DNA from 3 places in the Spongiibacter sp. IMCC21906 genome. Region 1 is predicted to be linked to each of the others. Evidence: predicted binding sites of a transcription regulator. Region 1 holds the regulator's gene; each other region holds the start of a gene.
What was found. Region 1 encodes sigma-54, which starts transcription at its own class of promoters, with help from an activator protein. Its sites were predicted from a motif close to TGGCACANNNNTTGCNNT; they were not measured.
Positions count from the first base shown of each region.

Region 2: the regulator sigma-54 is predicted to act here: its motif matches at 3,650-3,667, upstream of IMCC21906_RS00960 (urease accessory protein UreD).
Region 3: the regulator sigma-54 is predicted to act here: its motif matches at 3,817-3,834, upstream of glnL (nitrogen regulation protein NR(II)).

Region 1 is NZ_CP011477.1:1,267,053-1,277,338, forward strand. It holds gene rapZ (RNase adapter RapZ) at 1-475, opposite strand, end outside; gene IMCC21906_RS05785 (PTS sugar transporter subunit IIA) at 477-926, opposite strand; gene hpf (ribosome hibernation-promoting factor, HPF/YfiA family) at 960-1,247, opposite strand; gene IMCC21906_RS05795 (RNA polymerase factor sigma-54) at 1,326-2,834, opposite strand; gene lptB (LPS export ABC transporter ATP-binding protein) at 3,002-3,727, opposite strand; gene lptA (lipopolysaccharide transport periplasmic protein LptA) at 3,727-4,368, opposite strand; gene lptC (LPS export ABC transporter periplasmic protein LptC) at 4,355-4,930, opposite strand; gene IMCC21906_RS05815 (HAD family hydrolase) at 4,930-5,451, opposite strand; gene IMCC21906_RS05820 (KpsF/GutQ family sugar-phosphate isomerase) at 5,465-6,391, opposite strand; gene IMCC21906_RS05825 (phospholipid-binding protein MlaC) at 6,707-7,378, shown strand; gene IMCC21906_RS05830 (BolA family protein) at 7,494-7,715, shown strand; gene murA (UDP-N-acetylglucosamine 1-carboxyvinyltransferase) at 7,767-9,032, shown strand; gene hisG (ATP phosphoribosyltransferase) at 9,049-9,714, shown strand; gene hisD (histidinol dehydrogenase) at 9,704-10,286, shown strand, end outside.
Region 2 is NZ_CP011477.1:216,515-226,800, forward strand. It holds gene ureC (urease subunit alpha) at 1-1,514, opposite strand, end outside; gene IMCC21906_RS00950 (urease subunit beta) at 1,511-1,840, opposite strand; gene IMCC21906_RS00955 (urease subunit gamma) at 1,856-2,158, opposite strand; gene IMCC21906_RS00960 (urease accessory protein UreD) at 2,693-3,589, opposite strand; gene IMCC21906_RS00965 (accessory factor UbiK family protein) at 3,784-4,053, shown strand; gene IMCC21906_RS00970 (YifB family Mg chelatase-like AAA ATPase) at 4,108-5,598, shown strand; gene IMCC21906_RS00975 (transposase) at 5,767-6,219, shown strand; gene rep (DNA helicase Rep) at 6,635-8,644, shown strand; gene IMCC21906_RS00985 (trypsin-like peptidase domain-containing protein) at 8,674-9,570, opposite strand; gene IMCC21906_RS00990 (cytochrome c5 family protein) at 9,699-10,091, opposite strand; gene IMCC21906_RS00995 (FdhF/YdeP family oxidoreductase) at 10,244-10,286, opposite strand, start outside.
Region 3 is NZ_CP011477.1:874,432-884,717, forward strand. It holds gene secB (protein-export chaperone SecB) at 1-217, shown strand, start outside; gene IMCC21906_RS04050 (tRNA (cytidine(34)-2'-O)-methyltransferase) at 232-693, shown strand; gene ntrC (nitrogen regulation protein NR(I)) at 1,294-2,712, opposite strand; gene glnL (nitrogen regulation protein NR(II)) at 2,709-3,785, opposite strand; gene IMCC21906_RS04070 (DUF4124 domain-containing protein) at 4,007-4,504, opposite strand; gene glnA (glutamate--ammonia ligase) at 4,643-6,049, opposite strand; gene thiI (tRNA uracil 4-sulfurtransferase ThiI) at 6,381-7,835, shown strand; gene IMCC21906_RS16215 (thioesterase family protein) at 7,832-8,266, shown strand; gene IMCC21906_RS04090 (hypothetical protein) at 8,277-8,738, opposite strand; gene IMCC21906_RS04095 (sodium-dependent transporter) at 8,794-10,134, opposite strand.

The DNA.
Region 1 (10,286 bases):
CGCCAAGAATGCGGTCTCGAATGGCGGCTCTGAGGTCGTGAACGGTCATGTCGCTGCTGTCGATGGTCAGCGATGCCTCAACCACAATCGGCTCTAGCAAGATGGCTTCTAATTTTATGGCTTCTGCCAGGGGCAAGGCCTTGCTGGTCAAAGGGTGTCTGCGACGGGTTTCACTAAACCGTTTTATGAGTTTATCTTCAGCGGCATCGAGAAAAACAATGCTGAGTTTGGCGTATTGCCTGACCTGCTCACAAAGGCTTTTAAAACGTTGGAGTTCGGCCTGTGAGTTGCGGGCATCTATACACACGGCCACCTGTTTGTGAGCTTTAAGTGGATTTTGCGACAGCTCTTGCACCAGTGCTGGCAACAGTGACACCGGGAGGTTGTCGATGGCGTAAAAGCCTTCGTCTTCCAGCTGGTGTAGGGCGGTACTTTTGCCCGAACCTGAGCGCCCACTGATGATGATCAGCTGCATATTAGCCCCGGATGGCCTGTTCAAACAGGGTTTGGTCGCTGTCGGCTTGGCGAAGTCGGCTTCTGAAGCTTTCTTCGTTAAAGGCGGCTGCGAGAGACCCCAGCACTTTCACGTGCTCGTCGTGGGCCTCGGCGGGGACGATCAGGGCAAACACTAAATCTACCGGCTGGTCGTCAATAGATTCAAACTCAATAGCTTTGTCGAGTTTTAACAGTATGCCGGTAATGCGTTGGCAGCGGCTGCTGCGGCAGTGGGGGATGGCAACGCCATGACCTATGCCGGTGCTGCCCAAGCGCTCACGGGCGAGCAAGTCATTAAATAACTCACCTTGATCATAATTCGAGTCGTCTTCGCTAATAAATTGAGCCACTTGCTCAAGAAGGCGTTTTTTGCTGTTAACGGACGTACCACAATGGGTACGTCCTTGGCTGAGTATAGAATCGAAGTTCATGATATTCGCTAAATAAGAGGAGGGTTGCCAGTCCTAACGGACCAGGTTCTTTTCCTTGTGTTTTATGAGTTGCCGGTCCAGTTTGTCGGTGAGGCTATCGATCGCGGCATACATGTCTTGTGATTCACTGGTGGCAAAAAGATCCGCGCCGGCAACGTGTACCGTGGCTTCGGCTTTTTGAATCAGTTTTTCTACAGAGAGTGTGACGTCGCTATTGGTTATGTTGTCAAAATGCCTCTGAAGTTTTGAGAGCTTGTTATTGACATAGTCGCGGAGAGCTGGAGTGACGTCTACGTGATGACCACTAACAGTTATTTGCATATTGTTGCTCCTTCATCGCTGTAAGTAACCAGCGCCTCCCGGCGCGTAAGTGACGGTCGTGATGTAAGATCACGGCCACTAAACTAGTCGTTTCCGCTCGTTGGAGGGGGGGATGACTAGCGATTCTCGGTATTTTGCAATGGTTCGGCGTGCCACCTGTATGCCTTGTTCTCCTAACAGCTCGGTGATTTTGCTATCGCTGAGTGGTTTGCGGGGGTTTTCCGCGGCGATTAGCTTTTTAATCAATGCTCGGATCGCTGTCGAGGAGCATTCTCCGCCGGTATCAGTGGAGACATGGCTGGAGAAGAAAAATTTCAGTTCGTAAATGCCTCTAGGCGTATGCATGTATTTTTGGGTAGTGACGCGAGAGATCGTTGACTCATGCATACCCACTGCCTCGGCAATATCATGAAGTACCAATGGCTTCATGGCCTCTTCACCATACTCTAGAAAGCCACGCTGATATTCAACAATCTTGCTGGCCACTTTCATCAATGTTTCATTGCGACTCTGCAGGCTTTTGATAAACCAGCGTGCTTCCTGCAAATTATCACGAATATAGTTGTTATCGCTGCTGTTACTGCTCTGCCGGGCCATAGAGGCGTACTGGGCGTTGATTTGAATCTTGGGGGCAATATCAGGGTTGAGCTCAACTAGCCAGCGGCCTTCTTTTTTACTGACAAAAACGTCAGGCACGACGTATTCGGTTTCGCTGGCACCCACGGCGTCGCCGGGGGTGGGGTTGAGGCTTTGGATAAGCTTGAGAATGTCTTTTAGCTGCTCTTCTTTAATGCGGCAGCGGCGCATGATTTGATTGTAGTCTCGATTGCCAAGTTGGGCCATGTATTGGCCGACTATCAGCATGGCTTCTTCGCGCCACGGGGTGTCGTGGTGGAGCTGCCTTAACTGAATGAGCAGGCATTCTTGTAGGTCTTGGCCGCCAACGCCAGGTGGATCAAAATTTTGAATGAGATGAAGCACGGCTCGTACTTCTTCAATTTCGGCTTCTTCGTTGTTAAAGCTTTCAACTAAGTCTTCTATAGATAGGGTCAAGCGACCCTTTTCATCAATGGCATCAATCAGGGCGTCGGCAATAAGGCGGTCGACTTCGGACAAGCGACTGACATTGAGCTGCCACCGCAGGTGGTCTTGCAGAGAGTCTGAGCTGCCGTGGCGGTAGTCGTTGTTGTAATCGCTGTCGTCTATGGCGCTGGGAGTACTGCTACCACTGCCGCTGCTTTGATAAACGTCATCCCACTGGCTGTCGACTGGGAGGTCTTCGGGAATGTCACTGCGCTCGGCCCAGCTGTCGTCGGCATCGTTATCTGCTGTGGCTGTAGGTTCTTTTGCTTCTGTGTTGGTTTTTTCGGCCGAATCAGTTTCTGGCTTAGAGGGTGTGTTTTGTTGCTGAGATTCGGTGTCTACTCCTTCGTCCTCACTGATTTCCAGTAAGGGGTTCGAGTCCAGTGCAGATTGGATTTCTTGCTGCAAATCGAGGGTAGAAAGCTGAAGTAAACGGATCGCTTGTTGCAGCTGTGGTGTCATGGTCAGCTGCTGGCCAACCTTGAGCTGGAGCGATTGTTTCATAGGCAGTGGCTTCTACAACATGAAAAGGTAACGCGAGTATTTTCTACTCTACCAACGGGTGGTATACCCTCGCAATTCAGGAAATGATTCTGTATTTGCGTACCTTGAGTGTAGTCGCCTCTATTCGAGCCTGCAATACCTGTGCCGAATCAAAATTTTAATGGCGCTTAAAGTGTAAATTTGTCACCTAGGTAAATTTCCCGCACGATCTCGCTGTTTAGCACCGTGTTAGCATCGCCTTCGGCGACGATACGGCCTTCACCAACAATATAGGCTTTTTCACAAATTTGTAGGGTTTCCCGAACATTGTGGTCGGTAATCAATACGCCGATACCTCGTGCCTGCAGATGGCGGATGATTTGTTGAATATCATTCACCGAAATAGGGTCTACCCCGGCAAAGGGCTCATCAAGCAGAATAAAGCTGGGGTCGGTGGCCAGGGCTCTGGCAATTTCCACTCGGCGGCGTTCGCCCCCAGACAGGGTCATCCCTTTTGAGTCGCGGATATGGGTAATGTGAAACTCTTGTAGCAAGGCTTCTAATTTTTCTTTTCGCTGTTTGCGGTTTAGGTCTTTGCGGGTTTCAAGAATGGCCAAAATGTTATCGGCCACGCTAAGCTTGCGAAATATTGAGGCTTCTTGCGGTAGGTAGCCCAGGCCGTGTTTTGCTCGACCATGTACTGACATTGCTGTGAGATTTTTATCATCGAGAGTAATGTGGCCCTGGTCGGCGTTAACGATGCCGACAATCATATAAAAGCAGGTGGTTTTTCCCGCGCCATTGGGGCCTAGCAGCCCAACGATTTCACCGCTGCGAATACTCAATGAGACATCGCGAATAATTTGGCGACCCTTGTAGGCTTTGGCGAGGTTGCTTGCTTTTAATACCGGCATTAGGGGGTCGCTTTGTTACTGTTAGAGGGCGGGGTGCTTGGCTTGTTTGTTTTGGCCGAAGTCTCGTTTTTCTTGGTTGTGCCGGTTTTGCTTGCGGCGTTAGCGTTGTCGTCGGGGTTTTGTGGTTGCAGTGTCATCTTGACCCGGCCATTTTCTGCCGCGCTGCCGCCATCGGCAACGACGGTTTGTTTTTTGCCGCTATAGACGACGCGATCCCCGCTGATTTTTGAGCCTTGATGGGTGATGCTGGCGTTTTTTTGCAACAAAATTTCTTCATCATTAAGCTTGTATTCGACGGTGTTGGCGCTGGCAATGACAACCCCTTCGCCCTCTCGGGGTTGTTGTTCAAATTTAGCGGGGCGGCCGTGGGCGATGACTTTTTCTACTTTGCGATTAGATTCCACTATTACTAGTTTGTCAGCCTCGATTTTGAGTGAGCCCTGAGACATTTTTACGTTGCCGCTGTAAATGCCTTGATTGTTCTCGTAGGTGGCCCGGTCTGAACTGAGGTTAATGGCCTGGTTGCGGTCATCTGGGAGGCAGTAAGCTGTGCCAGCAATACTGAGGAGGATCGCGGTGATGAGCCCTCTTTGAATGTGGCTCAGCATGTCTGTGAATGTTTTGGTTTTAGCGGGGATCATAATGCCCCCGAACGTTGCTCATCAGCTCCACACGTTCTTCTTTAAGGGAGGCATGCATGCCGGTGGCCTTGGTTTCACCGTTGGGTAAAATCAGGGTCAGGGGCTGGTCGGTGCTCACTTCACTGCTTTCCAAATCTATTTTTAGCACGTCAGTTTTAATTTCCGCTTGTCGAATCAACTCTTGGACTAAGACATTTCTGTCCAAGCTCAAAAGCTGACCCGTGCTGCTAAGGTGGCCTTGTTCCGCCGTGGCTGTCCAGGGGCGTTGCTCGGCGATATTCCCTAAATAAAAGGGTTCTTGCAATGTGACTGCGCCGTCTGAAATATATCGCTCTGCCGATTTGGCCTGCCAGCGATAGGCTACGGCGCCATCGGCCCGGTATTTTATCCCTTCTATGCCCTCAAGATACGATTCGACGTCGGGGGCGGGATCGAAGTGCTCCACTATACTTAATTTGCCGCTCTCACTGAACTGGGTGAGGTATAGATAGGTCCCTGCCAATGCGGCTAGCGCAGACAGCACCGACAGGGCAGCCACGTTTATACGTAGGGCTTTCGCCATTAGAGAAACTGCTCCCAGGCTTGATTGAGCTTACCCTGGGCTTTGAGAATGAGCTCGCAAATTTCCCGCACGGCACCGCTGCCGCCAGCCGCATCGGTTTGCCAGTCGGCATGCCGGGCGACAAAGCTATGACCGTTGGCCACGGTGATGCCTAGGCCAGCTTTTATGATGGCCGATAGGTCGGGAAGGTCATCGCCCACATAGGCGATTTCTGCCATTTCTAGCCCCAAGTCGGCGCGCAATTCTTCAAGAGCAACCAGCTTGTCTTCTCGGCCTTGATAGATCAGGTCGATTTTCAATTCGGCGGCGCGCCTTTCTAGCAATGTTGAGCTGCGACCAGTAATGATGGCAGGGCGTATTCCCGCATCTCTCAACAGTTTAATGCCAAGACCGTCTAATATGCTGAAGGCCTTCATTTCTTCGCCGCTATTACCAAAATAGAGGCTGCCGTTGGTCAGTACCCCGTCAACGTCCATGGCGAGAAGCTTTATCTGCCGCGCTTTTTCAATAATGGATTGCATAGGTTTTTCCGTATTAAGCAACACCGGCCTTGAATAGGTCGTGGGTATGGATGACGCCCACGGGGCGGCGCTGCTCGTCTATCGCTATCAAGACAGTGATTTTGTGGTCTTCCATAATGCGTAAAGCTTCTGCCGCCATCGTACCCGGACGAACAGTGAGACCGGCTTTGGTCATGACTTGTTCAATGGGCGCGTTACGGATGTCAGCGGTGCTGTCTAGTGTACGTCTTAAATCGCCGTCGGTGAAAATTCCCTGCAATACGCCGTGCTCATCTACCACCGTGGTCATGCCTAGAGCTTTGCTGCTCATTTCTAACAGCGCACCACTCACCGTGGTGCCCAAGGTGACGATGGGTATCTCGTTACCGGTGTGCATAATGCTGTCTATTTTTAGCAGCAATCGCCGTCCCAGTGCGCCGCCGGGGTGAGATAAGGCGAAATCGTCGGCGGTAAACCCCCGTGCTTCTAATAATGCGATTGCTAGGGCATCGCCCATTACCAGACTCACGGTGGTGCTAGAAGTAGGCGCTAGGTTCAAGGGGCAGGCTTCTTCGTTGACGCTGACGTTTAGATGCACGTCGGCGCTTTGCGCTAAATCAGAAGCGGGGTTACCTGTCATGGCGATGAGGGGAGCCGCGAGCAATTTTAACAACGGTAATATCGTGACAATTTCTGCGGTAGTTCCCGAGTTGGACAGGGCGATAACCACATCGCCAGCAGTAATCATTCCCATGTCGCCATGGCTGGCTTCGCCGGGATGAACGAAAAATGCCGGGGTGCCGGTGCTGGCTAGTGTGGCGGCAATTTTATTACCGATATGACCGGATTTTCCCATGCCTGTTACCACCACTTTGCCAGAGCAGTTCAGCAGAAGTTCGCAGGCTTGGTTAAAGCTGTCGTCGATTCGCTCAGAGAGGGCGGCCACTGCGGCGCCTTCCATTGCAATCACCCGTTGAGCTGACGCAGTATAACCGTCGGCTGTAGTTGTTGTTTCTTTGATGGTTAAACCCTCGGTTAAGCTTTGGCTAAGTTACGCTGTACCAAAATGATAATCACTGATGCAGGCTGTTCTGGGAGCTGAGCTCCAGAAAACCGACGTTATGATAATTTCCAATGTGAAAAAATAACAGGTTTTGCTGACCCTCTACATAGCAATGACTAACGTAGAATGGTGTCATAAAGGAAGAATAAGCGCTGTGAACCAACGCTTAGCGTGGGGTAGCTCGGTGCTAAATGTCGCAATGAGGATGTTATAGTGAAAAAATATTTTTTAGCTCTTTTGGTTGCTTTCGGGTTTGCCGGTGCTGCGGCTGCGGCAGAAAAGGGCCCTTATGAGGTAGTGGCTTCCACGACTCAGGAATTAATGAGTGTCATTGAGGAGGCTCGTGGCTACGCCGATGAAGACCCTGATCGCTTTAATCGCGAGGTAGAAGCGCTGTTGGATCGTGTCGTAGATTTCCAAAGCTTTGCCCGGGGTGTTATGGGGAAGTACGGTAGCGGTAGTTACTACAAAAGCTTAAGCAGTGATGAAGAGCGCGCCAAGTTTCGCAGTCAGGTTATCCGTTTTACCGAAACCTTTAAAAGCGGCTTAATTAACACCTACTCTAAAGGCTTGTTGACCTTTAACGGTAACCGTATTGAAGTCTTACCTTTGGACGATGATGCCGATTTGTCTGGTAGCGTTGGCGTTACCCAGAAAATCTATGGTGATCGCCCTGAGCCTTATCAGGTCTACTACACCATGAGAAAAGACCGCGACGGTACCTGGAAGGTACGCAACGTGATTATTGAAGGTCTGAATGTGGGTGAGCTTTATCAAAATCAATTTGCTGCAGATGCGCGTAGCTATAAAGGCGATATCGATAAGGTGATTGATAATTGGAGCGTGGTTCCGCAAGAGGCGATGGAAGAGAAGGTGGCTAAATAACCTCGCGCTGCTTCGCTTTTGAGAAGGTCGTCCGTCGTGGCGACCTTCTCGCTATCCCCCCCGGAATTGCGTACAATTCTGCGCCTAAATTGGATACGCTGGAATTGCTAAGCAGATGATTGAAGATATCAAAAATCGCCTTTCAGAACACTTCCCCGACAGCGACATTACTGTGCAAGGAGAAGGTAGTCATTATGATCTCCAGGTGATCAGCAGCGCCTTTGATGGCGTGCGTCCTGTTAAACGTCAGCAGATGGTTTATGCCGCTATCAACGACTGGATTCGTGACGGAGCCCTGCACGCGGTAAATATCAAAGCGATCAGCCCCTCGGAGTAGTCACTTCGGTTTTAGGCGTCATGGGCTGTGCCTGGGCCTTCTGGAGAACCAATGGATAAGCTTTTAATACGTGGCGGCGGACCGCTAAACGGCGAGATTCGTGTATCTGGCTCTAAAAACGCAGCACTTCCTATACTTGCTGCCACTTTGCTGGCGCAGGCGCCAGTCGTGGTTCGCAACCTACCCCATCTTCACGACATTACCACGATGATTGCTCTGCTTCGGAGTATGGGTACGGAAGTGGTGGTGGATGAAAGCATGTGTGTGGAGATTCATGGCAACACCACCGACAAGACCACTGCGCCTTATGAGCTAGTCAAAACCATGCGGGCGTCAATACTGGTGCTGGGGCCGCTGCTGGCACGGTTTGGTCACGCGCGGGTGTCTTTTCCCGGTGGCTGTGCCATCGGTTCTCGTCCGGTCGATCAACACTTGCGCGGGCTGGAAGCGATGGGCGCACATATCGAGGTTGATGAAGGCTATATCACGGCCACAACGCCTAATGGCCGCCTCAAAGGTGCCCATGTGTTTTTTGATATGGTGACTGTTGGTGGTACTGAAAACCTGTTAATGGCCGCGGCATTAGCCGAGGGGCGAACTGTTCTGGAAAATGCGGCCCGAGAACCAGAGATTATTGATTTGGCCAATTTTTTGATTGCCATGGGTGCCAAAATCACTGGCCACGGTAGTGCGACCATTGTGGTGGAGGGCGTGGAAGCGCTCCATGGTTGTGATTACGCAGTGATGCCTGATCGTATTGAGGCCGGGACTTATCTTGTTGCTGCCGCCGCGACCCGGGGGCGGATACGACTAAAAGAAATTAACGCCGACACCCTTGATGCAGTGCTGGTAAAGTTACAAGAAGCGGGCGCGACGATTGAGTGTGGCGACGACTGGATTGATCTGGATATGCACGGCAAACGGCCGAAGGCGGTGAGTATTAAAACGGCACCGTATCCGGGCTTTCCCACCGATATGCAGGCCCAGTTTACGGCGATGAATACAGTCTCGGAGGGAGTTGCCCACGTGACGGAAACCATTTTTGAAAACCGCCTTATTCAAACCCATGAGATGAATCGCATGGGCGCCAAAATCAGTATTGAAGGCAATACGGCCATGATTGTTGGCACCGAGCGCTTAAAAGCTGCGCCAGTGATGGCCAGTGATTTGCGAGCTTCAGCCAGTTTAGTGATTGCCGGTTTGGTTGCAGATGGCGATACCGTGGTGGATCGTATCTACCATATCGATCGTGGTTATGAGTGTATCGAAGAGAAATTTCACTCTCTGGGCGCCGATATTCGCCGCCTGGCTAATTAAGTTATAGGAATTTGCTGTGGATCAGCCAGTCACTATCGCCCTGACCAAGGGCCGTATTTTAAAAGAAACCCTGCCGCTGTTGGCTGAGGCGGGTATTTGGCCGCTGGAAGACATTGGCACCAGTCGTAAGCTGATTTTCGAAACCAATCTTCCCCATGTACGTTTAATTGTTATCAGGGGTACAGATGTACCGACTTACGTCAAACTCGGTTCTGCCGACATGGGCATTGCGGGCAAGGATATGCTGCTGGAGTTTGGTGCCGAGGATATGTACGAGCCGTTGGACTTGGGCATTGCGCGCTGCAAGCTGATGACCGCGGGGCGGGTGAATGAAGCACTGCCGTCGGGACGGGTTCGTGTAGCCACCAAATTTGTGAATGTGGCTCGGCGGCATTTTGCCGAAAGTGGTTTTCAGGTTGAGTTAATCAAATTGTACGGCGCTATGGAATTGGCACCGTTAATGAATTTGGCGGATTTGATCGTGGATATTGTCGACACTGGCAATACTTTGCGGGCTAATGGTATGGAGCCTCGGGAGATGATTGCCGATGTCAGCTCGCGACTGGTGGTTAATAAGGCGGCGATGAAACGTAAGTATCAAAGCATCGAGACCATTGTGGCGAGTTTGTCCGCTGCCGTAGAACGCCGCCAGCAGACTGGGGGGCTAGATAATGCCGGCTGAGGTCGTGCTTAGGCGTTTAAATGCAGCGGCGGCAGGGTTTGATGCAGAACTCGGTCAGTTATTGTCTTGGGATGAGGTGTCCAATCCTCAGGTCGTTGCGTCAGTAACACAAATATTGGCGGCGATTAAAGATCGCGGCGATAGTGCCTTGCTGCAATACAGTCAGCAATTTGATGGGCTTACGGCGACCAGTGTCGCTGAGTTGGAAATCCCGATTGCGCGCTGTCAGCAGGCGTTGGCGAATATCGACCCCGCGCAACGAGACGCGCTTGAGCATGCAGCCCAGCGTATTCGCCAGTATCACGAACATCAACAGCAGTCTTCTTGGAGCTTTACCGAGCCCGATGGCACCGTGCTGGGCCAGCAAATTACCGCGATGGATCGGGTAGGTTTGTATGTGCCTGGTGGCAAGGCCACTTATCCGTCATCGGTGTTGATGAATGCGATCCCGGCCAAAGTGGCGGGTGTGAAAGAGTTGATCATGGTCTCGCCAACACCGGGAGGCTTTGTTAATGAGATGGTGCTGGCGGCGGCGGCAATAGCTGGCGTGGACAAGGTTTTTTGTGTCGGTG
Region 2 (10,286 bases), 1.1 Mb from region 1:
AGCGTTTCAGCCAAATTCGACGCCAGCGCCGCCTGGCTGACAAAGCTCACCGAGGTAGCCGTACAGGCTTTACCAAAGGCACCAAACATCGGCCGGTAATGCACCGGCTGCGGGGTGGGAATGGAGGCATTGGGGTCACCCATCGGCGCGGCGGCAATCATACCGCCCTTGATAATCATTGATGGTTTTATGCCAAAGAACATCGGCTTCCACAGTACCAAGTCCGCTAATTTCCCCACTTCAATCGAGCCGACTTCATGAGCCAGACCCTGGGTAATCGCCGGGTTAATGGTGTATTTGGCAATATAGCGCCGGGCGCGAAAATTATCGCTGTACGCCGAATCTTCAGGCAGCGGTCCCCGTTGCACTTTCATTTTGTGGGCGGTTTGCCACGTCCGGCAAACCACTTCACCCACCCGCCCCATGGCTTGAGAATCTGACGAGATCATTGAGAAAGCACCGAGGTCGTGGAGAATATCCTCTGCAGCAATGGTCTCTTTACGAATCCGCGAGTCGGCAAAGGCCACATCCTCAGGAATATTGGGATCAAGATGGTGGCAGACCATCAACATATCCAAGTGTTCGTCCACGGTGTTGATAGTATAAGGGCGGGTGGGATTGGTGGATGACGGTAAAACATTGGCGCTACCACAAGCCTTGATGATATCTGGCGCATGACCACCCCCGGCACCCTCGGTATGGTAGGTGTGAATAGTGCGCCCTTTAAACGCCGCCAACGTGTCCTCTACAAAGCCAGATTCATTCAAGGTGTCAGTATGAATCGCGACCTGCACGTCGTACTTTTCGGCCACACTCAAGCAACAGTCGATGGACGCTGGCGTCGTACCCCAGTCCTCATGAAGCTTAAGCCCCATCACCCCCGCTTTAACCTGCTCTTCCAGCGATTCGGGAAGACTGGCATTACCTTTACCCAAAAAGCCCAGGTTCATGGGAAAACTTTCAGCGGCCTGCAACATTTTGCCAATATGCCACGGTCCCGGTGTACAGGTGGTGGCATTGGTACCCGTGGCCGGACCAGTGCCACCACCAATCATGGTGGTCACACCGCTCATCAAGGCCTCTTCAATCTGCTGGGGACAAATAAAATGAATATGGGCGTCAATGGCACCGGCCGTCAGGATTTGCCCTTCACCGGCGATCACCTCGGTACCGGGGCCAATAATAATGGTCACATCCGGCTGAATATCCGGATTACCGGCCTTGCCAATCGCCGTGATACGCCCCGCTTTGATGGCTACGTCGGCCTTGACGACGCCCCAGTGATCCAAGATCAAGGCATTGGTAATCACCGTATCTGGGGTATGGGCACTGCCCAGCTGGCCTTGCCCCATGCCGTCGCGAATCACTTTGCCACCGCCAAACTTCACTTCTTCGCCGTAGGTAGTAAAGTCCTTCTCCACCTCAATCCATAGCGCCGTGTCGCCCAGGCGGACCCGATCGCCCACAGTTGGGCCATACATATCCGCGTAGGCGCGGCGGTCTATTTTGCTCATGATTTACCTCCAGCCTGACCATCCAACGGCCCCATCACATCGCCGCGAAAACCGTAAATTCGGCGCTCGCCGCTTAGCGCCACCAGCTCTACCTCACGACTTTGGCCGGGCTCAAACCGCACGGCTGTACCTGCGGCAATATTCAAACGAAAACCTTTGGCGGCCTCGCGATCAAACTGCAGTGCTAAATTGGTTTCATAAAAATGATAATGCGACCCCACCTGAATAGGCCGGTCACCACTGTTAGTCACCTCAACAATAAGGGTTTGCCGACCGACATTAAGTTCTATCTCGCCCTTGGCAACGTCAACTTCTCCGGGAATCATGGTGTTTATCTCCCTTTAAACAATGGGGTTGTGGACGGTGACCAGCTTGGTGCCGTCGGGAAAGGTAGCCTCGACCTGCACCTCATGAATCATCTCTGCCACACCGTCCATCACATCCTCCCGCCCGAGCACCTGCTTGCCTGCGCTCATCATTTGCGCCACGCTTTTGCCTTCACGGGCACCTTCCATCACCTCGGCAGTGATCAAGGCAATGGCTTCCGGGTAGTTCAATTTTAAACCCTTAGCCTTGCGCCGTTCGGCTAACAAGGCTGCCGTAAAAATCAGCAACTTATCTTTGTCTCTGGGACTTAATTCCATCGTTGTGCTTCCATTTTGTTGTCTTCGTCATAGTAGCCAGCACCGACCACGATATTCTTCACCAAAACCCATCGGCCTCAGCGCGGCCTCCTACAAACTCGGCATTGCCTCTAATCCCGTAGGAGCGGGCGCCGACCGCGACATTCTTCACCAAAACCCATCGGCCTCAGCGCGGCCTCCTACAAACTCGGCATTGCCTCTAATCCCGTAGGAGCGGGCGCCGACCACGATATTCTTCACCAAAACCCATCGGCCTCGGCGCGGCCTCCTACAAACCCGGCATTACCTCTAACCCTGTAGGAGCGGGCACCGACCGCGAGACCTCGATCCGCGCAAACCTCTTTCGGCCTCAGCGCGGCCTCCTACAAACTCATCACCCCACCTGTAGGAGCGGGCGCCGACCGCGACAGAATCGACCTCGATCCGTGCAAACCTCTTTCGGCCTCAGCGCGGCCTCCTACAAACCCGGCATTGCCTCTAATCCCGTAGGAGCGGGCGCCGACCGCGATGGATCAACACCCCACAGGCCAGGCCTTAGGTATTCCAAATTCTCGGTCGACAGGCTTCGCGACCATTCAACAACGGCCGCAACTGCCCCCATAAATATTCAAAGCCTTTGCGACAATGCTCCGGCGAGTTGCCAAGATAGCGGGCCATAAACACATCTCGACGTTGAGACAAACCCCACTCAGCCTGGCATTTGTCAAAATAAGGCTGCGCCGCCAAACCCTCTCGCAATACGTCCAAGGTGGCCCGGTCGGCCTCAAGCGTGGCAAACAGGCTGCCGCTCACCCAGCGATTCGCCATTCCCCAATTCGCGCGAAGCATATCGCTACCGCCTTCCCATAGGGTGCGCTCGTTCAGCAAAGGTCGGCCATCGCGCAGGATAGTAAATCTTTGCAGGCAACGCCCTGCGTCAAATGACTCACCACTGGCCCGACGACCCAGTACCACGATATCCCAAGCCAGTAATTTTGCATTACCGCTGAGGTGAAAATCATTGCGCAATTCAGCTTCAGCACCGTCAAAAATAATGGTTTCTTGGGGCAGCCATTCCAGACAAGCATCGCTGCTAATATGCGCGGTAATGCCTTGGAGCTGGGCCGTTTTCTGTTTGTCGCTTTTATAGGCCTTGCCCGCCGAAGGTGTGGTTAACAAAGCTTCGGCGCCAGTGCCCAGATCGATAGCCACCTGCAATTCATCTCCTGGCACCATGCCGCCAGGGGGGTGCAATAAATACACATGGCAACACTCACCTTCGGGATAAAAGGGTCGCTGAATACGCAGTGGCCCTTTATGCAAGACATGACGAATATCAGTTCGTCCAGGCCCCTTTAGCAGCTCCAGCTCAATAGCTGCTGACCAAGACCGGGCAATCTTGTCTGACTGCTGGCCAGCCACATCGGCGACGACTGCATAGGGAATGTTCAAGTAAAATCCTTCTTTTCATTGTCATCCAGAAGCAATATGCCCCCAAACTATAGCGGCGAAAAAGCAATATCTATACCAGCAAAATTGAACTGGCTGCTCTAAAAAGAATACAACAGTAAATGCCTTGCTGCTTTTGCGCTACACTTAGAACCAAGATACAGCCCCTACCACCAAAGCATTGAGTTAGTGGATTTATGAGTAAACCCGATTTTTTTAGTCAGCTTGCCGAACAGGCAAACCGCATCATTAAAGACGGCCCAGACATTCAGCAAGATATTGAGGAAAAGATTAAAGTACTGCTGCAAAGCAGATTACGCAAAATGGATATCGTCTCCAGAGATGAGTTTGATGCTCAGCTGGCCGTACTCAACCGAACCCGCGCCAAGCTGGAGGCCATGGAAGTGCAGCTGGCCGAACTAAGCCGCCAACTGGAAGCCTTGGAAAACAACAAAAGCGCCGACTAAGGCCTGCTACACCACACTAAAAATTCGCCACGGCCAAAACTCAAGGATGAGTCTATGCCCCTCGCCACTGTTTTTAGCCGAGCCAAGCTCGGCGTTAAAGCGCCATTGGTTACGGTAGAAGTCCACCTCTCATCGGGCTTACCGGCCTTCCATATTGTCGGCTTGCCAGAGGCCACGGTCAGAGAAAGCCGCGACCGGGTGCGCTCCGCACTCATTAACTCCCGTTTTGACTTTCCCGTCAGCCGCATCACCGTCAACCTGGCCCCAGCAGACCTGCCCAAAGAAGGTGGCCGCTTTGACCTGCCCATTGCCATTGGCATTTTGCTGGCGTCAGCTCAAATTCCCGTCAAGGCTGTTGATGGTTACGAATTTATTGGTGAACTGGGACTCAGTGGCGAGTTGCGCGCCGTAGATGCCGCGCTACCCGCCGCCGTGCAGACCCACCACGTTAACAAGGTGCTCATCCTCCCCGCCAGCAACGCAGGCTTGGCCGCCATTGTCGATAGCCAGCACCTCCGAGAAGCTCAATCCCTACTTGACGTTGTCGCACACCTACAAGGACAGAGCAGTCTGCCCTTTGGCTCCGATGCGCCTCCCGGCACAGGCACAACCAAAACCATCGACTACCCCGATCTTAGCGATGTATTGGGCCAGCAAACCGCCAAACGCGCACTGGAAATTGCCGCCGCTGGAGGCCACAGCCTGTTGCTAAGCGGCCCTCCCGGAACCGGCAAAACGCTGCTGGCCAATCGACTGGCCGGTATTTTGCCGCCCTTAAATGAGCAGGAAGAACGGGATATCGCTATTGTGCAGTCCATTGCAGGCAAGCCATTAAACCTACACCGCCCCTTTCGGGCGCCCCACCACACCGCCTCTGCGGTAGCGTTGGTTGGCGGCGGCAGTCAGCCGCGACCCGGCGAAATTAGCTTGGCGCACGGCGGCATTTTATTTTTAGATGAGCTGCCCGAATACCCACGCAAAGTACTAGAAGTGCTACGAGAACCTTTGGAGTCTGGCGAGGTGATGATTTCCCGCGCTGCGCAACAGCTGACGTTTCCTGCAAGATTCCAACTCGTCGCAGCGATGAACCCCTGCCCCTGTGGCTACGACGGTGACCCCACTCAAGACTGCCGCTGTACCCCGGACCAAATACAACGGTATCGGCAAAAAATCTCCGGGCCTTTACTAGACCGTATCGATCTGCGCATCACCGTGCCTCGACTACCACCAGGCGTATTGCAGTCCCTCTCAGCTGGCGAAAGCAGCGCCATGGTGCGAGAGCGGGTTTGCGCCGCAAGAGCACTACAGCTAATACGCAGCGGCGACTGCAATGCCAATTTAAGCGCAACCGAAGTGCGTCAGCACTGCGTACTTGGCCAGCAATGCAAAGAGCTAATGGTAAAAGCTGAGCAGCGTTTGGGCTTAAGTGCCCGGGCCCACCATCGCATTATCAAAATTGCCCGAACCATTGCCGACCTCGCCAGTGAACCGAAAATCACGCTGCCCCACCTACAAGAGGCCATTGCTTATAGGGGCGACTTCTAACCCCCTGCAAGTCTCGGTCAGCGCCCGATCTTACAAAGCGGGGAGTCGATGTGTAGGCGGCCACGCCGAGGCCGAAAGCGGGATAGCATAAATTGAGCGCAGTCAACGCTCTACTAAAACCCACCGAAGGTGGCCTACAACATTGTGTGAACCAAGGAAGGCGAGCAAATGACATATCAAGCCCACAGCAAAAATCTCCGCCAGGGCCGCCGCTCCTTCCCCGGACAAATCTATTTAATTACCACCTGCACCGAGCATCGGCGCCATTACTTTAGCAATTTATGGGTCGGACGCTGTGTGGTTAACGCTCTACGAGACGCTCAGTACGCGTCCACTCTGGCCTTTGTGGTCATGCCTGATCATCTACATTGGTTGATGGCCTTAGAGGATAAGTCGAATTTGTCCCAAACCGTACAATTCGTCAAAACCCATGCTGCCCGCCAATGTAATCGACTTATTGGGCGCACAGGCAAACTCTGGCAATCGGGGTTTCATGACCACGCCCTGCGGCGAGATGAAGATATTCAAGCCTGTGCTCGTTATATCATTGCCAACCCACTGCGAGCCGGTTTGGTGAAAGAAATTGGCCATTACCCACTTTGGGATGCCGTGTACTTTTAGACCTTTGTCGTCGCGGTCAGCGCCCGCTCCCACACAGGGGGGGGCAACATGTAGGAGACCGCGCTGAGGCCGAAGGGGTTGGCATGGATCGAGGTCAATTCTATCGCGGTCGGCGCCCGCTCCTACAGGCGGGGTGAGGGGGCTGTAGGAGGCTGCGCTGAGGCCGAAGGGGTTGGCATGGATCGAGGTCAATTCTATCGCGGTCGGCGCCCGCTCCTACAGGCGGGGTGATGGGGCTGTAGGAGGCCGAAAGCGGGATGGCACAGATCCAGGGAAGTTCTATCGCGGTTAGTGCTCGCTCCTGCAATGAACAAGAAATGGCCGTTGATGAATTTTCAACGTCAATGGTTCTTCCGCTTTGCTGCCGCTGCTACAATACCCGCCCCTCCAGTTTGATTTCGGAAGCCCCCCAGGCGTGAGTAAGCTCAACGACAGACAGCGCGAAGCCGTTCACTATATTGATGGACCACTTTTGGTATTAGCTGGCGCTGGCAGCGGCAAAACTAGCGTGATCACCCGCAAAATGGCTTATCTCATTGAGAAGTGTGGTATTCCTGCCCGCCATATTGCTGCGGTGACATTTACCAATAAGGCCGCAAGAGAAATGAAGGAGCGGGTCTCGCAGTTGGTAAAAGGCCAGGCGGCAAAAGGCTTAACGGTATCGACTTTTCACAATCTAGGCATGAATATTCTGCGCAAGGAATATCGTGCGCTGAACTACAAATCGGGCTTTTCTATTTTCGACAGCCAGGATGCCCAGGCGCTGATTCGCGACCTGCTCATGCAAGAGCATGGCGGAGAAACTGACAAAGCAGAATTAATCCAAAGCCGCATCTCCAACTGGAAGAATGATTTCATCCTGCCTGAGCATGCCATCCAACTGGCAGAAAGCCCCGCCGATATGCTCTGCGCCCAAGCTTATGCTCGCTATCAAAACGCCTTAAAGGCCTATAATGCCCTCGATTTTGATGATCTCATTATGCTGCCGGCCCAGTTATTTGATGACCGGCCGGATATTCTCGACAAATGGCAGCAGAAAATTCGCTATATGCTGGTAGACGAATATCAGGATACCAATACCTCCCAATACCGCTTGATCAAACAGTTAGTTGGCAACCGCCAAGGCTTAACCGTGGTGGGGGATGACGACCAATCCATCTACGCTTGGCGTGGTGCCAAACCGGAAAATTTGTCGTTACTGGGCAAAGACTACCCCCATTTAAAAGTGGTGATGCTGGAACAAAACTACCGCTCCACCGCCCGCATACTCAAAGCGGCCAATGTGGTGATTGCCAACAACCCTCACGAATTAAACAAAGCCTTATGGTCCGAGCTGGGTTACGGTGATCCCATCCGCATCATTAAATGTCGCAACGAAGATGCCGAATGCGAGCGCGTCGTCACTGAAATTCTCAGCCATAAAATAGCGAGCCAGCAAGGCCGATTTGGTAACTACGCGGTGCTTTATCGGGGCAACCACCAATCAAGATTGCTAGAACTAAAGCTGCAGGCCCACCAAATTCCTTACAAACTGAGTGGTGGCACGTCCTTTTTTGGCCGCAACGAAATTAAAGACATCATGGCCTACCTGCGACTCATCATTAACCAAAGTGATGACAATGCCTTTCTGCGCATAATCAATGTACCTCGCCGAAAAATCGGCACCAGCACCTTGGAATCATTGGGACGTTATGCAACCGAGAGAGAAATCAGTCTTTATAGCGCCTGCGAAGAATTTGGCCTTGCCCAGCAGCTCCCCGAGGCGGCGCTAAAACGACTTCAGGAATTTACCCAATGGCTGGATAAACTGCGTCGCCGTTGCTATGAAGATGACGCCATTACGGCCATTCGTCAGCTTTGCAATGATATTAATTACCTCGACTGGCTGATTCAAAACAGTTCATCCGTAGCCGTGGCAGAAAGACGCATGGCCAACGTCACTACGCTGATTGACTCACTGGAAAAAAACCTGAAAAACGATGAAGAAAACGCCGGCTTTGAAAATGCCATCAGCCGTTTAGTCTTGCGAGATTTATTAGAACGGCAAGAAGACGAGCAAGAAAGCCCCGACCAGGTTCAGCTAATGACGCTGCACGCCGCAAAGGGTTTGGAGTTTCCCTATGTGTTTATGATTGGCATGGAAGAGGGTTTACTCCCCCATCAAAACAGCATTGACGACGGCATGGTCGAAGAAGAGCGACGGCTTTGTTACGTTGGCATTACCCGCGCCCAAAAAGTATTAACACTGAGCTATTGTGCAAAACGTAAAAGCTTTGGGCAATTTACCAGCTGCGAACCCAGCCGCTTTTTAGACGAATTACCCAAAGACGATGTGGAGTGGGAAGGCCGAGGTGACAACAACCCCGCTGTAAACCAAAAAAAGGCCGACCAAACCTTGGCCAGCCTCAAGAGTATGTTTGATTGACCTCTGCGATTACCTGCTTCTGCTGAAACTCATAACAGCGGTCGCGTAAAATCAGCCCAGGTCAGCAAGGATACACCGGGCTGAATAAAGCCATTGTCTTTGGCGTATTGCAATGCCATATCCAGATTCACGGCCCCTCCCCGAACCGGAGGCGACAATAAGTTATCGGTACCAAAGACCAGACCAAAGGTATTGATAACCGCCAATGCCCGACCATCACCGGTTAACACTGGACCACCGCTATCACCCGGTGCCACCAACCCATCTAACAGCAGGTCGTAAGACCAGCCATTGCCTAATACATCAACAATCTCGCCCTGACGCACGACCAATGGATCCGCATCTAATGTGGCAGAAGATCGGCCATAGATCAGCACAGGATCACCGACACTGGCCACGCCAGAAAATAAAGAAATAGGACCACCCACAGAAAATACGGCGGGATGAATATTGGCAATATCATCTGGGTGCAATTTCACCAGCGCGAAATCATTAAACTGACAGGTATTAGACCCCGGTTGCTCCCCCGCCTGCTGCATGGCACTCCAACTGGAATACGCCAACTCAGCTGGCTGGCTCGCATTTTCGACAATGACCTGATCAAAGCCAATTGCCAGATTAGCCGTCTCACAGGGGTCAATCCCGGCATTGGTGTCGAGGCTGAAGCAGTGGGCCGCTACCCCGAGGTAAACCGTCTCGTCGTTAAGCGCAAATAAAAAATTACTGGTGCATTGAGATCCACTGGCTTGTACCAAAACACCAGGCCGGATTTGGTTGTTGTTCGGCTCGGAAAATTCAAAACGACTGGAGCTCTCACCGCCATCGTTAGCGGAACTAACACCACCACTTGACGAATCTCCACCGCAAGCCATCAAGCTCACAACACAGGCCGCTAGCCCAAACACGGCAAGGTCTTTTATTACCATTTAAGTTCTCCAGAAATACTATTATTGGTTTTCTACGTCTGATTTATCTATTTTAGACCTTAATCCGCCTGGTGACAGGCACAAAAAAGCCGCGACAAGCGCGGCTCTCGGCAAAGCTCGCTGGATGATTACTGGCTATTTTCAACCATATAGTCAACCGCAGCTTTAATTTCGTCGTCTGAACAACTCATGCATAAACCTTTGGCTGGCATCATGCCGACGTTATTCAAGCCTTCAATCGCATGGGTATAAAGCGTGTCTTTACCCTGAGCAATGCGATCACTCCAGGCTGCCGCATCACCAAATTTGGGAGCATTACCTGCGCCAACGGCGTGACAGCCCTGACAGCTACCCTCATACACTTCTTTACCTGATTTTTCACCGCCACCCGCAGAAGCGGTGGCAGCGCCGCAGCTGCTATCGCCCTGCAGACACACTTTACCGGCCGGTTGAATGCGTGACGTCACTTCATCACGCTGAGAATCACTCAATGCCCAAGCTGACACGGCAACGCACAGCATAGCTACAACCGCTGCAATTTGTTTTAAAACCACATTTTTCACTTTTATGTCCTCTCCGCTTGCAAGGCCACTGCCCCTGCACAGTACCAGCCGCGCATTATAGCGATATGACCGTCATTACTCCACTTACTTTCCATTGCCCCACCCTCTGCCTAATGACCCGCCGGTTGGGCTTGAAACACCGAAACCGCGATA
Region 3 (10,286 bases), 390 kb from region 1:
TCTGGCTGAGGGTGTAGAGGGTGAGCAGCTGCGCCAAATTTTAGGTATTGCCTGCCCAAATATGTTGTTCCCCTATGTACGTGAAGCTGTTGATTCAGCTGTTGTTAAAGGCGGTTTTCCAGCATTGGCATTGCAGCCAGTGAATTTTGAAGCGCTGTATCGCCAAGCCCAGCAAGATGCTGCCAAACAGCAATCTGCTGAAAGTACTACTCATTAAGTAGAGGCGCGGTCGTGTTTCATATTGCTTTGCACGAACCGCGTATTGCCCCGAATACCGGTAACATCATTCGGCTGGTTGCCAATAATGGCTGCCAGCTGCATTTGATTGAGCCGCTCGGTTTTGATCTTGAAGAAAAAAAGCTGCGCCGGGCCGGTCTGGATTATCGAGACATGGCTCGGGTGCATCGCTACCCCGATTACCCTTCTTTTTTGGCTGCCATGGCGGGCCGCCGTATTTTTGCCCTGACCACTAAGGGTTCTCGCAATTATGCCGATGCCGCCTTTCAGGCTGATGATGTGCTGTTATTTGGTTCTGAAACAGCGGGGCTGCCGCAAGATATTCGCGATGCACTTGGCGTCGAGCACTGCTTGCGGGTGCCGATGATGGCGGGGGCGCGGAGTTTGAACCTGTCTAACACGGTTGCATTGGTGAGTTATGAAGCCTGGCGGCAGCTGGGGTTTTTAGGCAGCTAATTTGCTGTGTTGTTGCTGTTGGCAGCAGGGTGGATGACTCCCAGTTGTGAATGAGCTTGGCCCTACTAGACCTTTGCCCTATGTGGGCATCCCATCACTCGCCCTTCGGATGCGTTGCGGTTGATTCGGGGCTGTGCCCCTCACTCTTCGGGCGCCTATCGGCGTCCAAAACGATAAAGCCGTTTTGTCTCAAAATTCAAAGGGAAAACGCTGCGGAACTCGCCTGCGGCTTCAACAGTCCTCGCTAAAAGTTTTCCCCTTGAATTTCTGCAACGCTTGGTGAGTTCAAAGGGGGGGAAACCAAAAACCAAAGCCGCGAAGCGCGCAGGGCACCGATGGCAGTTTTTCGCCATCGGCAGCGGAATTGGGGTGTGCTTTTCTTGCTTACTTCTTTTTCACACAAAAAGAAGTAAGTCGCCCAGCGGGGCGAAACAATAAAGACTCGAAAAAGAAATTCGATGGGCTGGTTCAGGTGCGAAGAAAAACCACGCTAGTGATGAGTCTCAAGTGGGGCAAAGTCGCGGTCGGCGCCCGCTCCTACTGGGCCGTATTCGGTGTGGAAGAAGGCGGCTGCTGCGACAAAAAAGATGTGACGAGGACTTAATCCTCGTCATCGCCTCCCATGCCGAGTTCTTTGATCTTGCGAGTCAGGGTATTGCGCCCCCAGCCCAGTAAGTTGGCGGCATCCCGCCGACGGCCATGGGTATGACGCAGCGCGGCTTCTATCATAATGCGTTCAAATTGCGGTACTGCGCGATCGAGCAGTTTGTCGCGGCCTACCATGAGTTCTTGATCGGCCCAACGCCGCAAATTGTCCTGCCAGTTGGAAGCGGGAGCGGCTTCACCTTGAGGGCGTTCCAATAGTTCGGGTGGCAGGTCGTCAATATGGATTTCACGGCTGGAGGCCATCACGGTCAACCAGCGGCAGGTGTTTTCTAATTGCCGAACGTTGCCGGGCCATTCCAGTTGGCTTAGGTATTCTTCAGTTTCGGGGCGTAGCCGCTTGGGTTCAACGTTCAGTTCTTCGCCGGCACTGATAAAGAAGTGCTGCATAAGTTTGGGGATGTCTTCCCGGCGCTCGGCGAGTCGTGGTAAGTGAATGCGAATGACGTTGATGCGGTGAAATAAGTCTTCCCGAAAGGTGTTGTTTTGCACCAGTTTTTCTAAGTTTTGGTGGGTGGCGGCAATGATGCGCACATCCACTTTTACCGGAGTGTGGCCGCCGACACGATAGAATTCACCGTCGGCTAATACGCGTAGCAAACGAGTTTGGGTGTCGGCAGGCATATCGCCGATTTCATCTAGGAATAATGTGCCGCCATTGGCTTGCTCAAAGCGGCCTCGGCGCTGGGCGCTGGCACCGGTAAATGCTCCTTTTTCATGGCCAAATAATTCAGATTCCATCAAATCTTTGGGGATGGCGGCCATGTTTAGTGCAATAAAGGGTTTGCTGGCGCGGGGGCTGTGGCGATGCAGTGCTTGGGCGACCAGCTCTTTACCCGTGCCGGATTCGCCGTTGATCAGCACGGTGATGTTGGATTGTGACAGTCTACCTATGGCCCGAAAAACTTCTTGCATGGCTGGGGCTTCACCGATGATTTCAGTGCTTTCCAGTGGCGGTTCTTCTGGCAGGAGATTTTTGTTTTTGTTGGCGTGTTGCAATGCCCGCTGGGTGGTGGCCACCGCGTCATCTACATCAAAGGGTTTGGGCAGGTATTCAAAGGCGCCGCCTTGATAAGACGCTACGGCACTGTCCAGGTCGGAGTGGGCGGTAGTGATAATAACCGGTACATCGGGGTGGATTTCGTTGATCCGGGACAGCAACTGTAGTCCGTCTATGCCCGGCATGCGAATATCGCTAATGATGGCATCGGGCACTTCGCCTTGCAGCTCGCTCAACAGGGCGTCGCCGTTTTCGAAGCTGCGGGTAACAATGCTTGCTTGGTTTAATGCTTTCTCTAGCACCCAGCGAATTGATCGGTCATCGTCTGCAATCCAAACTACATGGGTTTCGCTCATGATGCTTGCTCCAAAGGTATAAACAACGAGAACTCCGTGCGCCCGGGTTCGCTATTACACTCTATTAATCCGTTGTGATGATTCAAAATTGATTGGGCGATGGATAAGCCTAACCCCGAGCCTTGAGCTCGGCCGCTGACCATAGGCAGGAAGATCGAGGCGCGTAGGTCTTCAGGAATGCCTGGGCCGTTGTCGATAATGTCTACTCTGGAGACGAGTCGGTAGCGATGTGAGCCAATGGTGAACTGGCGCATGCTGCGACTGCGAATCACAATAGTGGGTTCATCGTCTTCGGGGGGATCTTGTCCCAGCGCTTGCTGGGCATTGCGCATAACGTTGAGAAAAGCCTGAATAAGTTGTTCTCGGTCGCCCAATACATCGGGAATGCTGGGATCGTAGTCGCGTATGACCCGAATACCCCCATCGCTTTCGGCTTCTACCAGTTGACGCACGCGTTCTATTACTTCGTGAATATTCGTGTCTTGTTTCTCTGGCGCTTTGTGGGGGCCAAGCATGGTATCGACTAAGTTGCGTAACCGGTCAGCTTCTTCAATGATGATGTTGGTGTAGTCGTGGAGCTTGGGTTCGCTGAGTTCTCGGGCCAGCAATTGAGCTGCGCCCCGCAGGCCCCCCAGGGGATTTTTGACTTCGTGGGCGATGCCGCGAATCAAAGCTTGGCTGTTTTGCTGAGAAGAGAGCAGGCCTTCTTCGCGGCTAATACGCAGCAGTCTGTCTAGGGGTTGTAGCTCAATAATCAAGGAGGTGCGCTGGCCTTCTAATACAGGGGTTACGGCATAGTCGACGGTAATTTCTGCGCCAGAGCGAAGTGTCAGCACGGTTTCGCGCTTGGTATAAGCTTCGCAGTTGTTGATGGCATCCAGGAGTTTGACTAGCGTGTCTTCTTGTTCGTGAAATAAGCGCGTAATAGCTTCGCCGTGTATGCGTTGATCCGATACGGCTAGCAATGATTCTGCCGCCGGATTGATATAGCTCACCGTCAGATTAGGCTCAACCAGCAGAATTGCTGTTTTGAGGTTGTCCAGAATGTGGTGGTGAATGTTATTCGGGGGCATAGGGTCGCCAGTGCTTTCATTATGTTCAGGTTTAGCAATTTCCAGGCCAAGCCGGGGGCATTTGTTGGTGTTGAGATAAAGTCTGCAAATGCGCTGAAGTCCCATAATGGTGCGGCCTGGTGCGATGTGCTTGGTCGGCTTTTTATCAGCCTTGGCAAGGCAGTATACGCGAGAGTGCGCAAGTTTGGTGCACGAAGAAGAAGGGTGGTGCGCGCCTATGCTTAATTGTTGGGCCAGTAAACCATGATTCGAATGCTGTCGCTGCCAATCGACCTGTTTTTCTCGTCAATCAGCTGGACTTTTATGTGATGGGGGCCGCGGCTTAATTGTGGGATGTCGATGTGAGTTTGTCGTCCTGAGGCAAGTACCTGACCGTCTAGGCTTATTTTAATTTGAAAGTCTTTCGGCAGTGGTTTGCTCAGGGCGACTTTAACTTGAGTGCCGATTAAGCCATTAGCTAAAATTTGTCCGTCTTTCGGGTGGCGGATGCTTAAGTTGGGTATGTCCTCCGAAACAGCGGGACGCTTGTTTTTTGGGGGAGGCGGGGTCTCGACTGCCGGGCTTGTGTTGGTGTCTGGAATATCGATAGCAACCGCATTTTTGGCTTTGGTGTCGCTAAAAACGGGATTACCGTGTTTGTCTACGGAGCGGTAGATTTCTGCGCTAACACTGGCAGAGAGTAGAAGGCTGAAAATCCCGAGGATAGTGACTAAGTGCATGCGTTTGTCCGGGCAGGGCCGTGTTGGCTGTGGTTGAGATGTTACTAGTATTTCTTGCCTGATGGTGATCTTGCAAGGCAAATTTCAGGCACAAAAAAGCCCGCCATAGAGCGGGCTTAAAAGACCCTTGTGGGAGAGTTACACGCTGTAGTACATATCAAACTCAACCGGGTGAGTTGTCATGTTCAGGCGCTCGATTTCTTGAGATTTCAGGTCGATGTAAGCATCGATCATGTCGTCGTCAAATACGCCGCCAGCTGTCAAGAAGGCGCGGTCAGCATCCAGTGCTTGCAGAGCCATGTCCAGGCTAGAGGCAACGGTTGGAATGTTAGCTGCTTCTTCTGCAGGCAGGTCGTAAAGATCTTTGTCGGCAGCATCGCCGGGGTGGATCTTGTTCTGGATGCCGTCCAGGCCGGCCATCAGCATACAGGCGAAGGCCAGGTATGGGTTAGCTGACGCATCTGGGAAGCGAACTTCTACGCGGCGAGCTTTAGGGTTGCTGATGAAAGGAATCCGAATAGAAGCGGAGCGGTTGCGAGCCGAGTAGGCCAGCATAACGGGTGCTTCAAAGCCGGGAACCAGGCGTTTGTACGAGTTGGTAGACGCGTTGGTAAATGCGTTGATTGCGCGAGCGTGCTTGATGATACCGCCAATGTAGAACAAGGCTGTTTCAGACAGGCCGCCGTAAACGTCACCGGTAAACAGGTTCTGACCGTCCTTGCTCAAAGACTGGTGAACGTGCATGCCGCTACCGTTGTCGCCAACGACAGGCTTGGGCATGAAGGTCGCTGTTTTGCCGTAAGCGTGTGCAACGTTGTGTACGCAGTACTTAAGAATCTGTACTTCGTCCGCTTTTTTCACGCCCGTGTTGGGGCCAACACCGATTTCACACTGGCCCGCAGTACCCACTTCGTGGTGATGTACTTCAATGTCCAGTCCCATGTCGGTCATGGCGTTACACATGGCGGCACGCAGATCGTGCAGGCTGTCTACTGGCGGAACGGGGAAGTAACCGCCTTTAACGCCGGGGCGGTGACCGATGTTGCCTTCTTCAAAGTTGTCGCCTGATTTCCACGCAGCTTCGTCAGAAGCAATAGCGTAGCTGGCGCCTTCCATGCCGATTTTCCATTTTACATCGTCAAATACGAAGAATTCGGGCTCGGGTCCAAACAATACGTTGTCGGCAATGCCGGTAGAGCGCATGTAATCTTCAGCGCGCTGAGCAATGGAGCGAGGGTCGCGGTTGTAGCCCTGCATGGTGGTGGGCTCAACGATACCGCAACGGATAATAATGGTGACTTCTTCGGTGAAGGGGTCGAGTACCGAGGCTTCGTCGTCTGGCATCAAAATCATGTCTGATTCGTTAATGCCTTTCCAGCCAGCGATAGACGAGCCGTCAAACATTTTGCCATCTTCAAAGAAGCCTTCGTCAATTTCGCCAACAGGCATGGTGACGTGCTGTTCTTTACCCTTGGTGTCGGTGAAGCGCAGGTCAGCCCATTTAACATCATTATCGGCGATTAGCTTCAGAGTTTTCTCTGACATTCGTTATGTCCTCCAAAAGAGAGTATTTTTAGAATCGGTAGGCCCGAATTTTGCGATTATATTCTCATTGCACGGGGCCAGCATAGCGGCCTTTTGTGTGACCTGCATTACAGCAAAATGCGTGCCATTAAACTGAGCGTTATTATGCGTTGTTTTTAGGGGGTTTTGCTAGTTATGCGTAAAAAGCGCGCAATAAATATTAGCTTGAGACCCTTTTTGGTGCGATTCTGGGTTTTTGTGTTCAGTTTTGGTGCGGTATGTTTGTTTCTGACTGGGGCATTCAAAGTCGGTATAATGCGGCGCTGTTTTTATCATTCCCTCCGGTGCGTTAATGAAGTTCATCGTAAAGCTGTTTCCTGAAATTATTATTAAAAGTAAGCCTGTGCGAAAACGCTTCACTCAGCAGCTTAAAGATAATCTGCGTAAATTGCTGAAGCCGCTGGATCCCCAGGTGCAGGTTATTCGGGAGTGGGATCGCATCATTGTTGAAACCCGGGTGGAGGAGGTCGGAATTGTTCAATCGATGGTTGAAGTATTAAGGAATACCTCCGGCATCGCCCATTTTTTAGAAGTGGTTGAGCATCCGCTGGGAGATTTGGACGAGATTTATCAGCATACCAAGGCGGCAGTAGGTGAGAGTTTAAAAGGGAAAACCTTTGTGGTGCGCTGCAAGCGCAGCGGTCAGCACGACTTTGGCTCTGGGGATGTTGAGCGCTATGTTGGCGGCGGTTTATTTCAGTTTTGTGAGACCGGGGGGGTAAGCCTCAGCAAGCCTGATATCACGGTACGACTGGAGATACGTAAGGACCAGCTCTATGTTATTCGCCGTCGTCATGAAGGGCTGGGCGGCTTTCCCATGGGCAGTGTCGATTCGGTTATGTCGCTGCTCTCCGGGGGCTTTGATTCCACCGTGTCGAGTTACATGACCATGAAGCGGGGTTTGCGAACCCATTATTGCTTTTTTAATCTGGGCGGTCGTGAACACGAGATGGGCGTGCAAGAGGTGGCATTGTATCTTTGGCAAAAATTTGGGGCATCTCATCGCGTCAAATTCATCTCTGTGCCCTTTGAAGATGTGGTGGCGGAAATTTTAAAGAACGTCGAGAACTCGCAAATGGGGGTGATACTGAAGCGCATGATGTTGCGGGCGGCCTCCGAGCTCGCCGCGCAGTTGGAAGTGCCGGCATTGGTGACCGGGGAGAGCGTGGCGCAGGTGTCGAGTCAGACGCTGACCAATTTGAGCGTGATCGACAGCGTTACCGACACCTTGGTGCTGCGGCCATTAATTACCATGGATAAACTGGATATCATCAAAATAGCGGCGCAGATTGGTACCGAGGAATTTGCGGCTAATATGCCCGAATACTGCGGGGTGATATCGGTTAAGCCAACGACCAAGGCCAAGCCCGAGAAGATTGCGGCACAGGAGGCGTTGTTTGATTTTACTGTGTTAGAAAAAGCAGTCTCTTCTGCGCGCTTGATTAATATTGATGCCCTTGTCGATGAAGAATTTGCTCGCACAGAGGTTGAAGTGTTGCCGATCCCCTTACCTGGTGCAGTGATTATCGATGTGCGTCATCCCGATGAGATTGAGCGGCAACCCTTAGCGGTGGCTCAGGCTGATGTGGCGGAGATTCCCTTTTACGAGCTGCACCGGCGGGCGGCCTCCCTGGATCGCACAAAAATCTATCAGCTTTACTGCGACAAGGGGGTGATGAGTCGTCTTCACGCCGCCCATTTAATGGAGCAGGGATTTGAAAATATTAAGGTGTACCGTCCATCATGACTGATCAGAATATTACCCCCTTATTTGAATTTACTATCGAGCCGCGCTGGTTTGATGCCGACCCCTTGGGGCATATCAATCACGTTCAGTATTTTCGCTACCTGGAAGAAGCCCGGGTTAAATGGATGAGCAGTGCTGACTATCTACGCGCTTTAAGCAACGATGTCGCCTACGTCATGTTGATGGTGAACGTGGGTTTGGATTTTCGCCGCGAGCATCATCACCCAGAAGCATTGAGTGCGCTGGCCTATGTCAGTCATGTCGGTAATAGCAGTTTTCGTCTGCATCAGCAGCTGTTTGCAAAAGATAGCGGAGAATTAGTCGCCGAGGGGCCTGCAAGTTTGGTGTGGGTCAGACTGGAAGATCATAAACCTGAGCGTATAAGCGATGCTATGCGAGAATTGTTAGGCCGACATTTGCGGCCAGAATAATCCATTCGTCTTAACTTTCGGTCTTGTTTTTGCTCGCTTCACTCTGCCCAAGGCTAAAGTTGTAGAGCTTAAAGCGCTGGTTTTCTACTGTCAGGGTAGCGGTCATGATGGCGCTGCCCTCGCTAAAGCTTACCCGGCTGCTATAGCTCAGTTTGGCTTGGTCGCTAAATATCGATAGTGCGGCGCTGAGTCGTGATAGCTGCGGCGAGTCCATACTTTGATAGCGACCTAAATGACGGTAGTGATCCATGAGGGTTTGCAATTGCTCATCGCTGACTTGGGCCTTGGCCTCGCGGGCTAACTGGTCTTTAAGCACTTCTGCATCCCAGCGCGAAATCTCGGTTAACGCTAAATCCAAGTATTGGCTGGCGTTGTCTTGGTAGTGATCTTGTACTTCTCCGCTGTAGTAATACAGGCTGCCAAACAACACTAAGCTGGCAATCACAAAAATCCGCAGGCTAATATTTTTCACGTTGATCTCGTTGTTTTTGGTCGATGAAAGTGTTGTTGCTTTAGATGAATCGGCCCTAATCAAAGAGCGCTTGCAGAGCGCTAAAAAGGCCGAGACTATGCAGGAAAACCACCAGAATGCCAAATGGGGCAATAAACCGCAGCACAAAACGCCACGCTGAAAAGAGGGGCCCGTTGGCCATGCCGGTTTCATCCAAAACGCGTTTTGGGTCCAGTCGCCAACCGACAAATAAGGCAATAAGCAAGCCGCCCAGTGGCAGCATAATGTTGGCTGTTATGTAATCCAGTGCATCAAATACTGCGCTGTAATGAATCGAAGCAACCCCGCCTACCCAGGCAATCAGTCCCAGCCCGTAGGTGGATAGGCGCCGATTGATGTTTTGTTTTTCCAGCCAGGCGACGCCGGGCTCGATCAATGAAATGGACGAACTTAGTGCGGCAATGCTGACCAGGGCAAAAAACAAACTGCCAAAAAACACGCCGCCGGTCATATTGGAAAAGGCTACTGGCAGTGTCACAAACATCAATCCTGGCCCTTGCCCCGGTGTCAGTCCGTTGGCAAAAACCAGCGGAAACATGGCCATGCCGGCCAGCAAGGCAATGACAGTATCCAGCACGGCAATGGTCATGACGGTTTTGCCGATTGAGGCGTGGCCGGGAAAGTAAGCGCCGTATGCCATGATGGCACCCATGCCTAAACTCAGGGTGAAAAAAGCGTGGCCCATGGCGATCAGAATGGCGTCTCCGCTTAAGCGGCTGAAGTCAGTGTCGAACATAAAGTGCAGGCCAGCGCTGAAATCACCGTTAATGGCGCTGTAGCCCACTAAAATAATCAGAAACAGAAATAACAGCGGCATAAGAATTTCTACCGCCTTGCCAATGCCTTTGGCCACGCCAGCGGCGACAACGGTGGCGGTGATAAAGCTGAACAGGCTGTGCCAGATAAGTTGTTGGGAGTCGCTGGTAAGCAACTCGTTGAAATGGGCCTCTATTTGCGCGGGGTCGGCACCGTGATAGTTGCCAGAGACGCTTTGGAATACATATTCCAGTGCCCAGCCCGCCACGACACTGTAAAACATCATAATCATCAAGCCGGCAATCATGCCGATGCCGCCGACAAGTCCCCACACTTTCGTGCCGCCTGATTCGCGGCTCAATGCAAGCATGCTGTGAATCGGGTCGCTACGGCCTGTTCTGCCCACCATAATTTCGGCAATCATGACCGGTATGCCGATGAGCAAAATGCAGGCAAGGTAAACCAGTACAAAGGCGCCGCCGCCGTTTTCGCCGGTAATATAGGGAAACTTCCAGATGTTGCCTAAGCCTACGGCAGAGCCGGTAGCGGCGAGAATAAAGGTCCAACGAGATTTCCAGGTAACAGGCGCGGGCTGATTCATGGTGGGTAAGCGGTCCCTTTTGTTGGTGTGGGGTAGGCCCCTGTCTGTTGCGATTGTAGCGATATTCCCATTGATGCCCAAATGTCGGCTGTCCCGTGCGGTGGTTAATTCTTGATTGCGCCATAGTGAGCGGGTATTTCGGGCGTTTAAAA